Regions from separate parts of the Pseudomonas sp. H3_C08 genome, predicted to be linked through region 1. Evidence: riboswitches for the same ligand, from Rfam matches in the RefSeq annotation. Region 1 holds a riboswitch; the other holds the start of a gene.
What was found. Region 1 has a riboswitch for manganese ahead of AB4N74_RS18730 (TMEM165/GDT1 family protein). Riboswitches for the same ligand answer to the same signal wherever they lie in the genome.
Positions count from the first base shown of each region.

Region 2: it holds a riboswitch for manganese, as region 1 does, so the genes downstream of both, mntP (manganese efflux pump MntP) here and AB4N74_RS18730 (TMEM165/GDT1 family protein) in region 1, are expected to answer to the same signal.

Region 1 is NZ_CP162803.1:4,115,099-4,119,310, forward strand. It holds gene AB4N74_RS18720 (2-hydroxyacid dehydrogenase) at 1-966, shown strand; gene AB4N74_RS18725 (methyltransferase) at 999-1,997, shown strand; yybP-ykoY riboswitch at 2,037-2,161, shown strand; gene AB4N74_RS18730 (TMEM165/GDT1 family protein) at 2,249-2,833, shown strand; gene AB4N74_RS18735 (M48 family metallopeptidase) at 2,958-3,776, opposite strand.
Region 2 is NZ_CP162803.1:1,740,881-1,745,092, forward strand. It holds gene AB4N74_RS08015 (thiamine pyrophosphate-requiring protein) at 1-1,243, shown strand, start outside; gene AB4N74_RS08020 (DUF72 domain-containing protein) at 1,321-2,037, shown strand; gene mntP (manganese efflux pump MntP) at 2,039-2,602, opposite strand; yybP-ykoY riboswitch at 2,611-2,782, opposite strand; gene AB4N74_RS08030 (ATP-binding protein) at 2,846-4,212, opposite strand, start outside.

The sequences.
Region 1 (4,212 bases):
ATGACGAACACGCACCGCGCGGTATTCCTTGATCACCCTTCGCTGGATCTCGGCGACCTCGACCTTAGTCCGTTGCGCGAGTGTTTCAGCGATCTGCAGCTGTTCGCCCAAACGTTGCCCGGGCAAGTCGCCGAACGCCTGCAAGGCGCCACCGTAGCGATCACTAACAAGATCCTGATCGACGCCGCCGCCATGGCCGCCAACCCCGACCTGAGGCTGATCCTGATCACCGCCACCGGCACCAACAACGTCGACCTTGCGGCCGCCCGCGCTCACGGCATCACCGTGTGCAACTGCCAGGGTTACGGCACGCCGTCGGTGGCGCAGCACACGATCATGCTGCTGCTCAACCTCGCCACGCGTCTGGCCGATTATCAAAAAGCCGTTGGCGAAGGCCGCTGGCAGCAGGCCAAACAGTTCTGTCTGCTCGACTACCCGATCGTAGAACTGCAAGGCAAAACCCTCGGCCTGCTCGGTCATGGCGAACTTGGCGGCGCCGTGGCGCGATTGGCCGAAGCGTTCGGCATGCGCGTGTTGCTCGGGCAGATTCCCGGGCGCCCAGCTCGCCCGGATCGTTTGCCGCTGGATGAACTGCTGCCACAAATCGACGCCCTCACCCTGCACTGCCCGCTCAACGAACACACCCGCCACTTCATCGGTGCTCGCGAGTTGGCGTCGATGAAGCCCGGTGCGTTCGTGGTCAACACCGCGCGTGGAGGTCTGATCGATGAACAGGCGCTGGCCGATGCCTTGCGCAACGGCCACCTCGGCGGCGCGGCTACCGATGTGTTGAGCGTCGAGCCGCCGACCCAAGGCAATCCGTTGCTCGCGGCGGACATCCCACGCCTGATCGTTACGCCACACAACGCCTGGGGCAGCCGCGAGGCTCGGCAGCGCATCGTCGGCCAATTGACCGAAAACGCTCAGGCGTTCTTCAGCGGTAAGGCGCTGCGGGTCGTCAGTTGATAAACTGCGGCACTTTTTTTTGAGGAGCAGTTATGGATCCGCGCAGTGAAGTACTGCTTCGTCAGCCCGAGTTTTTTCAAGGTTCGTTGTTGTTGGCCGGTTTGCCCGCCGATGATTTGCTCGGACGCCTGCCCAACGCATTCGGCTGGTGCTGGCATGCCGGCGACCAGGCCGCACTGGATGCCCGTTTCGAAGGGCGCAGCCATTTCGGCGTGAACATTCCAGAGCTCGAGTTCGACAGCGCCGTGGTGTTCCTGCCCAAGTCCAAAGACCTGACCGATTACATCCTCAATGCCGTGGCCTCGCGTCTGGCCGGGCGTGAAGTATTTCTGGTCGGGGAAAAGCGCAGCGGCATCGAAGGCGCATCCAAGCAGCTCAACCCGTTCGGCAAGCCGCGCAAACTCGACAGCGCGCGGCACTGCCAGCTCTGGCAAGTCACCGTGGCCAACGCCCCTGAAGTGAAATCCCTGGAAAGCCTGGCGCAGACCTATGAATTGCCTTTGGCCGAGGGTCCGCTGAAAGTTATCAGCCTGCCGGGCGTGTTCAGCCACGGTCGCCTGGATCGCGGCAGTGCCCTGCTGCTGGAGCATCTGGACAAACTGCCGAGCGGCCATCTGCTCGACTTCGGCTGCGGTGCCGGGGTTCTGGGCGCTGCGGTCAAGCGTCGCTACCCGCACAATCAGGTGACCCTGCTCGATGTCGATGCCTTCGCCGCCGCCAGCAGCCGCCTGACATTGGCGGCCAACGGTCTGGAAGCTGAAGTGCTGACTGGCGACGGTATCGATGCCGCGCCGATGGGTTTGAGTGCGATTCTGAGCAATCCACCTTTCCATGTCGGCGTGCACACCGATTATTTCGCAACCGAGAACTTGCTGCGAAAAGCGGCCAAACATCTGAAAAATGGCGGCGAACTGCGCTTGGTGGCGAACAGCTTCCTCAAGTATCAACCGCTGATCGAAGAGCATCTGGGCGTCTGTGCAATCAAGGCCGAAGGCAATGGTTTCCGCATCTACCGGGCCAAGCGCGGCTGAAAATTTGTTCTTGCTCAATCGGATTTGCGAAGGCAGAATCCGCTCCGTCCTAGGGGAGTAGTCTCCCACGAGCGCCAAGCTCGTCCGGCATACGTCAACATACTTGATCCTCAGATCATGGCGTATGCGACCCAAGCGTCCGCAGCAGACGGATCGCAGGGTTTGACAAGACCTATGACACGCACACCTTACCCGGGGCGGGAAGGCTGTACGTGTCATAGCCGTGTCGACCCGCCCCTTAGGAAATCCTGATGCTGGACTCGTTACTCGTTCCCACCGCAATCGTTGCCTTGGCCGAAATCGGCGACAAGACGCAACTGCTCGCGCTGATTCTCGCCGCTCGCTTCCGCAAACCCTGGCCGATCATTGCCGGTATTGTCGCCGCGACCCTGGCCAACCACGCAGCAGCCGGTGCGGTCGGCGCCTGGTTTGGCAGCTTCTTCTCGAATGCCACGCTGCACTGGATTCTCGCCGCAAGCTTTACGGCCACGGCGCTGTGGACACTGGTTCCGGACAAAATGGATGACGATGAAACCAGCACCGCACGCAAGTTCGGGCCGTTCTTGACCACGCTGATTGCGTTTTTCCTCGCAGAAATGGGTGACAAGACTCAGGTCGCGACGGTGATGCTCGCCGCGCAATATCCGGAACTGTGGCTGGTGATTATCGGTACGACGGCGGGCATGTTGATTGCCAACGTGCCGGTGGTGCTGGCAGGTAATTTCGCCGCAGACAAACTGCCATTGACCTTGATCCGTCGCCTTGCGGCTTCGGCATTCATGATTCTGGCGATTGTTGCGGTGTACAAGGCGATGCAGAGCAGTGGCTGGGTTTAATCCTCAGTGAAGGATCGTTCCCACGCTCTGCGTGGGAATGCAGCCGGGGACGCTCTGCGTCCCGCTTGGAACGCGGAGCGTCCCTTGAGGCATTCCCACGCAGAGCGTGGGAACGATCACTGACTCAGGATTTAGGAGCTTTTTCGTACAACGGCATGACCTTCGGAATTGCCGCCTGCAACGAGGCAATCCGGCTGGTCGAAGCCGGGTGAGTGCTCATGAACTCCGGCGGCGAACCTTCCGACGCTTTGCTCATTTTGTTCCACAAAGTGATCGCGGCGTTCGGGTTGTACCCGGCGCGTGCGGCCAGTTCCAGACCAATCAGGTCGGCTTCGTTTTCGTTGGCGCGGCTGTTCGGCAGCGTCATCCCGTAGTTGGCCACGGTATCAGCCAGCGCCAGACTGTCCTGCCCCAGGCCGAGCAACGCACCCGCGCCCTGTTTGGCCATTTCAATCCCGTACGCCTTGGACATCGCTTCACGACCGTGCTCGCGCAAGGCGTGGGCGATTTCATGGCCCATAACGGCGGCGATTTCATCGTCGGTGAGTTTCAGGCTGTCGATCAGCCCGGTGTAGAAAATGATCTTGCCGCCAGGCCCGCAGTTGGCGTTGAGCTCATCGCTCTTGATCAGATTGACTTCCCACTGCCATTGCGCCGCATCCGGACGGAAGTTCGGCGCCTGGGCGATCAGACGGTTGGCAATCGCCTGAACCCGCTTGGCCTCGGGACTGGTCTTGTCCAGCACACCTTTGCTGGACGCCTCGCCGACGGTCTTCTGATACGACTGCGCATACATCTGGTCGACCTCTTGCGAGGACAGCATGCTGAACATGTACTGCTTGCGCTCCACACCCACGGCACCGCCGCTGGTGGTGTTGACCGACTGACAACCGGCCAGCAACAGCGCTGCGCTCAGTGCACTTACAACCAATGTCTTGTTCATTCAAAAGCTCCCTGAAAACCTGCGCGTATCCTAGGCGGGTAATTGTATCGACGCCAGATACAACGGACGTGTTGCAGCGACTTTCAGACGTTTCCCACCAGAGCTGTCGCAAAAAATTCACAGCGACCGCCAAGTCCCGTGCAACTGCGTCGCGCACTGATCCATTTGCGACATTGGCTTTCAATTGCTCCGGCTCGCACTCATGGCCCAATGCCCGCTGCCGATACATCAGCGCAGACGTCCTCTTGCGTGCGGAGCTCCCATGAAGTTCAAGTCGATCCAGTTTTCCGTCGCCGCCCTGGCCGGCGCCATCGTCCTCAGCGTGGTCGCCGCGCTGGTGCTGTATGCGCTGTTTTCCGGCGCGCGCACGCAAGAGATGGTGCAACAGCGCACCCAGGCGCAGTTCGAGCAAGTCATCGAACAGCGCCTGACCTCG
Region 2 (4,212 bases), 2.4 Mb from region 1:
CGGGGTGGGTTACACGAAACCCAAAGTGCTGCCTTATGACGAGGATCTGCAGCGTGCCGCCGAGGTTTTGAATGCGGGCGAGAAGGTCGCCATTCTGGTTGGCGCCGGGGCATTGCAGGCGACCGATCAAGTCATCGCCGTGGCGGAAAAACTCGGTGCCGGTGTCGCCAAAGCGCTTCTGGGTAAAGCCGTGTTGCCTGACGATCTGTCTTGGGTCACCGGCAGCATCGGCCTGCTCGGCACCGAACCGAGCTACAAGCTGATGAACGAATGCGACACTTTGCTGATGATCGGCTCGGGTTTTCCGTACTCGGAATTTCTGCCCAAGGAAGGCCAAGCGCGCGGCGTGCAGATCGATTTGCAGCCGGACATGCTCAGCCTGCGTTATCCGATGGAGGTCAATCTGGTCGGCGACTCGGCGGAAACGCTCGCCGCGTTATTGCCACTGCTCGAACAGAAAACCTCCAACAAGTGGCGCAAGAAAATCGAAGGTTGGCGCAGCAGTTGGGAGAAAACCCTCGAAAGACGAGCCATGGCCAAAGCCGACCCGGTCAACCCGCAACGGGTGGTCTATGAGCTGTCGTCACGCTTGCCCGATGAGGCGATCATCACCAGCGACTCCGGCTCCTGCGCCAACTGGTTTGCCCGCGATCTGAAAGTCCGCCGTGGCATGCAGTGCTCGTTGTCCGGTGGCCTGGCGTCCATGGGCGCCGCTGTGCCTTACGCGATTGCCGCCAAATTCGCCTATCCCGAACGTCCGGTGATCGCGCTGGTGGGTGACGGCGCAATGCAGATGAACAACATGGCCGAACTGATCACCGTCGCCAAATACTGGCGGCAGTGGGCGAGTCCGAAATGGATCTGCGCGGTGTTCAACAACGAGGATCTCAATCAGGTCACGTGGGAGCAGCGGGTGATGGAGGGCGATCCGAAGTTCGAAGCGTCGCAAAGTATCCCGGACGTGCCTTACCACTTGTTCGCCATTTCCATTGGCCTGAAAGGCATTTTTGTCGATCGCGAAGAAGACGTCGCCGCTGCGTGGGAAAAGGCACTGGCCTCGGAAGTGCCGGTGGTGATCGAGTTCAAGACCGACCCGAACGTGCCGCCCTTGCCGCCGCACATCAAGCTTGAGCAGGCGAAGAAATTCGCCACGACATTGCTCAAGGGCGATCCGGATGAAGCCGGGGTGATCGTGCAAACCGCCAAACAGGTGCTCGGCGCGGTGCTGCCCGGGAAAAAATAACCGGTTAACGCACAGGTTTGATCGTTCCCACGCAGAGCGTAGGAACGATCAGGCAGGAGAAACCCGGAGGTGTGCTTTTGATTTTCATCGGTTGTGCCGGCTGGAGTCTGGGGCGCGAACACTGGCCGGTATTTCCCCTGGAGGGCACGCATTTGCAGCGCTACGCCGCGCGACTCAACGGCGTGGAAATCAACAGCTCGTTCTACCGTCCGCATCGCCGGCAAACCTATGAGCGTTGGGCCGATGGCGTACCGGAGGCCTTCCGGTTTTCGGTGAAAACGCCCAAACACATCACCCATGAGTTACGCCTGGCAGGTTGCGAGGCGGCGCTGGACAGGTTTCTGGCTGAATGCGGCGGTCTGGGCGAACGCTTGGGCTGCTTGCTGGTGCAGTTACCACCTTCGCTGGCGTTTGACGCCGCCAGCGCCGAAACCTTTTTCACGACATTGCGCGAGCGGTTCTCCGGCGCGGTGGTGCTTGAGCCAAGGCATGAATCGTGGGGCAGCGCCGAGCCGATATTAATGACTCATCAGATCGCCCAAGCAGCAGTCGATCCTTCGCGCATCCGCCGTGATATTTCGCCAGCCGGCTGGGCGGGCACCCAGTATTGGCGCCTGCACGGCTCACCGCGCATTTACCACAGCGCCTACGATTCACCTTATCTGCAACACCTCGCACACGCCTTGCTGTCAGCGACCGCTGCAGGTGCCTCGACCTGGTGCATTTTCGACAATACCGCCAGCGGCGCAGCACTGGGTAATGCCCTGGCGCTGGCGACGCTGACCTCCGCTTGAATCAGGCCGACAGGTGCTCATACAGAATCGTCGCACCGACAATCATCAGCACCACGCCTCCGACGATTTCCGCACGCTTGCCAACCACAGCACCGAGCACTCGGCCGAGCATCACGCCAATAGTCACCATGGTCATGGTCGCCAGACCGATCGCCGCTGCCGCGACCCAGATGTTCACGTCGACAAACGCCAGGCCGACGCCGACCGCGAGGGCATCGATGCTGGTGGCAAACGCGGTAACGGCGAGAATCAGGAAGGAGTGCGAACCGGGTTTTTCTTCCTCTTTTTCTTCGTGTTTCAGACCGTTGTAGATCATGTGCAGGCCGAGAACCAGCAGCAGGGTGAAGGCGATCCAGTGGTCCCATTCAGCCACCCAGCGAGTCGCTGCCTGACCGATCAACCAGCCGATGATGGGCGTGATGGCTTCGATCACGCCGAAGATCAAACCGGTGCGCAGGGCTTCGGTGAGGCGTGGTTTGTGCAGGCTGGAGCCTTTGCCGATGGCGGCGGCGAACGCATCCGTGGACATGGCCAGAGCGAGGAAAATGAGGGAAACAGGATTCACGGGGGCACACTTCCGGTCGGGCTATGAGTCAACGACACAACCACACGCCCGACTTTAGGCATGGATGTGTCGTCGGTCTCACCAACCAAAAGGTGTTCGCACCACGGCATGTTGCCGAGAATGTTGATACGAACGCTTCCGAAAGGCTCGGAAACAGGCTACTCCCCAACGAGGCTGCGGATCTTAACAGGTCGATATGAAAATTTCGTCAAAACCATTGCATCGGACGTCAGGTGCAGCGCGTCACGCGGGTTTCTCGTTGATGCGCAATTCAGCACACAAGCCCCCCTGCGGCAGGTTGTATAGCTGCAGGGTGCTGCCGACCTTGCTGACGATCATCTGCACAATCGCCAGGCCCAATCCGGCGCCATTGGCGTGGCCGTGGCTGTAGAAACGCTCAAACAGACGCGCGTAGTCGGCTTCGTCGATGCCGGGACCAGCGTCCTCGACACTGATGTACACCGCGCCGGATGCCTGCGGCTGGACCTGTACGCGCACTTCGCTGCCGGGCGGGGCGAAGTTCAAGGCGTTGGTGACCAGATTCTGCAGGGCGATGGCCAGCGCCAAAGGATCGGTTTCGACCGGGCAGTGATGATCGCTGTCGAGAATCAGTTCGACGTCCTTTTCCCAGGCCAGTGGCGCCAGTTCAGCGAGTTCTTCGCGCACCAGCGCGGTGATTTCCACCGGACTTTTTTGCGGGTTGGCCAGGCGCGGCTCGATGCGCGCCATGGTCAGCAGCTGGCTGGCAATACGGGTCGCGCGGTCTACGGCGCTGACCAGAAACTCCAGCGCTTCTTCGCGTTGTTGCGCGGTACTGGCAAGCTGCGCGTTTTGCGCATGGATGCGCAGGATCGCCAGCGGCGTGCGCAATTCATGGGCGGCATCGGCGATAAAGCGGCGTTCGCGGGCGAGCAGATTGTCGATCTGCTGCAGCAGGCGATTGAGCGCGGTTTGCATCGGTTCAAGGTCGTGGGGCAGGGGCCTGAGGTTCAGCGGCTTGAGGCTGTCAGTGTTGCGCCCGCGAATGGTCTGCGCCATGGCTCGCAACGGTTGCAGCCCCCAGCCAATCGTCAGCCAGATCAGAACCGTCAGCACTGGTACGCCGATCACGCTCGGCCACAACGTGTGGCCAACAATACGCTCGATCAGATCCTGCCGAATGTCATCGCGTTCACCCACCCAGATCAACAACCCTTGCTGCGCGTCCTTGAGCAGAAAGGCGCACCAGTCGCGGCCGTTTTCCATCAGATCATGAGAACCGAGGGTGGTCGGCGGCGTAGTAAGTTCCGGTGCTTCGGCCGAGCGCATCAGCAATTGCCCGTCGCTGCGCCAGACCTGAAAGGTCAGACGGGTTTCGTAGGGATGTGCTGCCTCGCCATCGCCGACCCGGCTCATCGCTTCATCGAAGGCCTGATGCAGCCGCTGCCAGTCGTTATCGCCTGGGGCGCGTGTCGCCAGCACACCCTGAAGCAGGCGTGCGCTCTGCGCCAGTTGTGCGTCGTAGACCTCTTCGATTTCATGATGGCTGTCGCGCAATACCAGCCAACTGATCAGCACATCGCCCATCAACACCAGGATCAGCACCGGTACCAGAATCCGCGCACGTATCG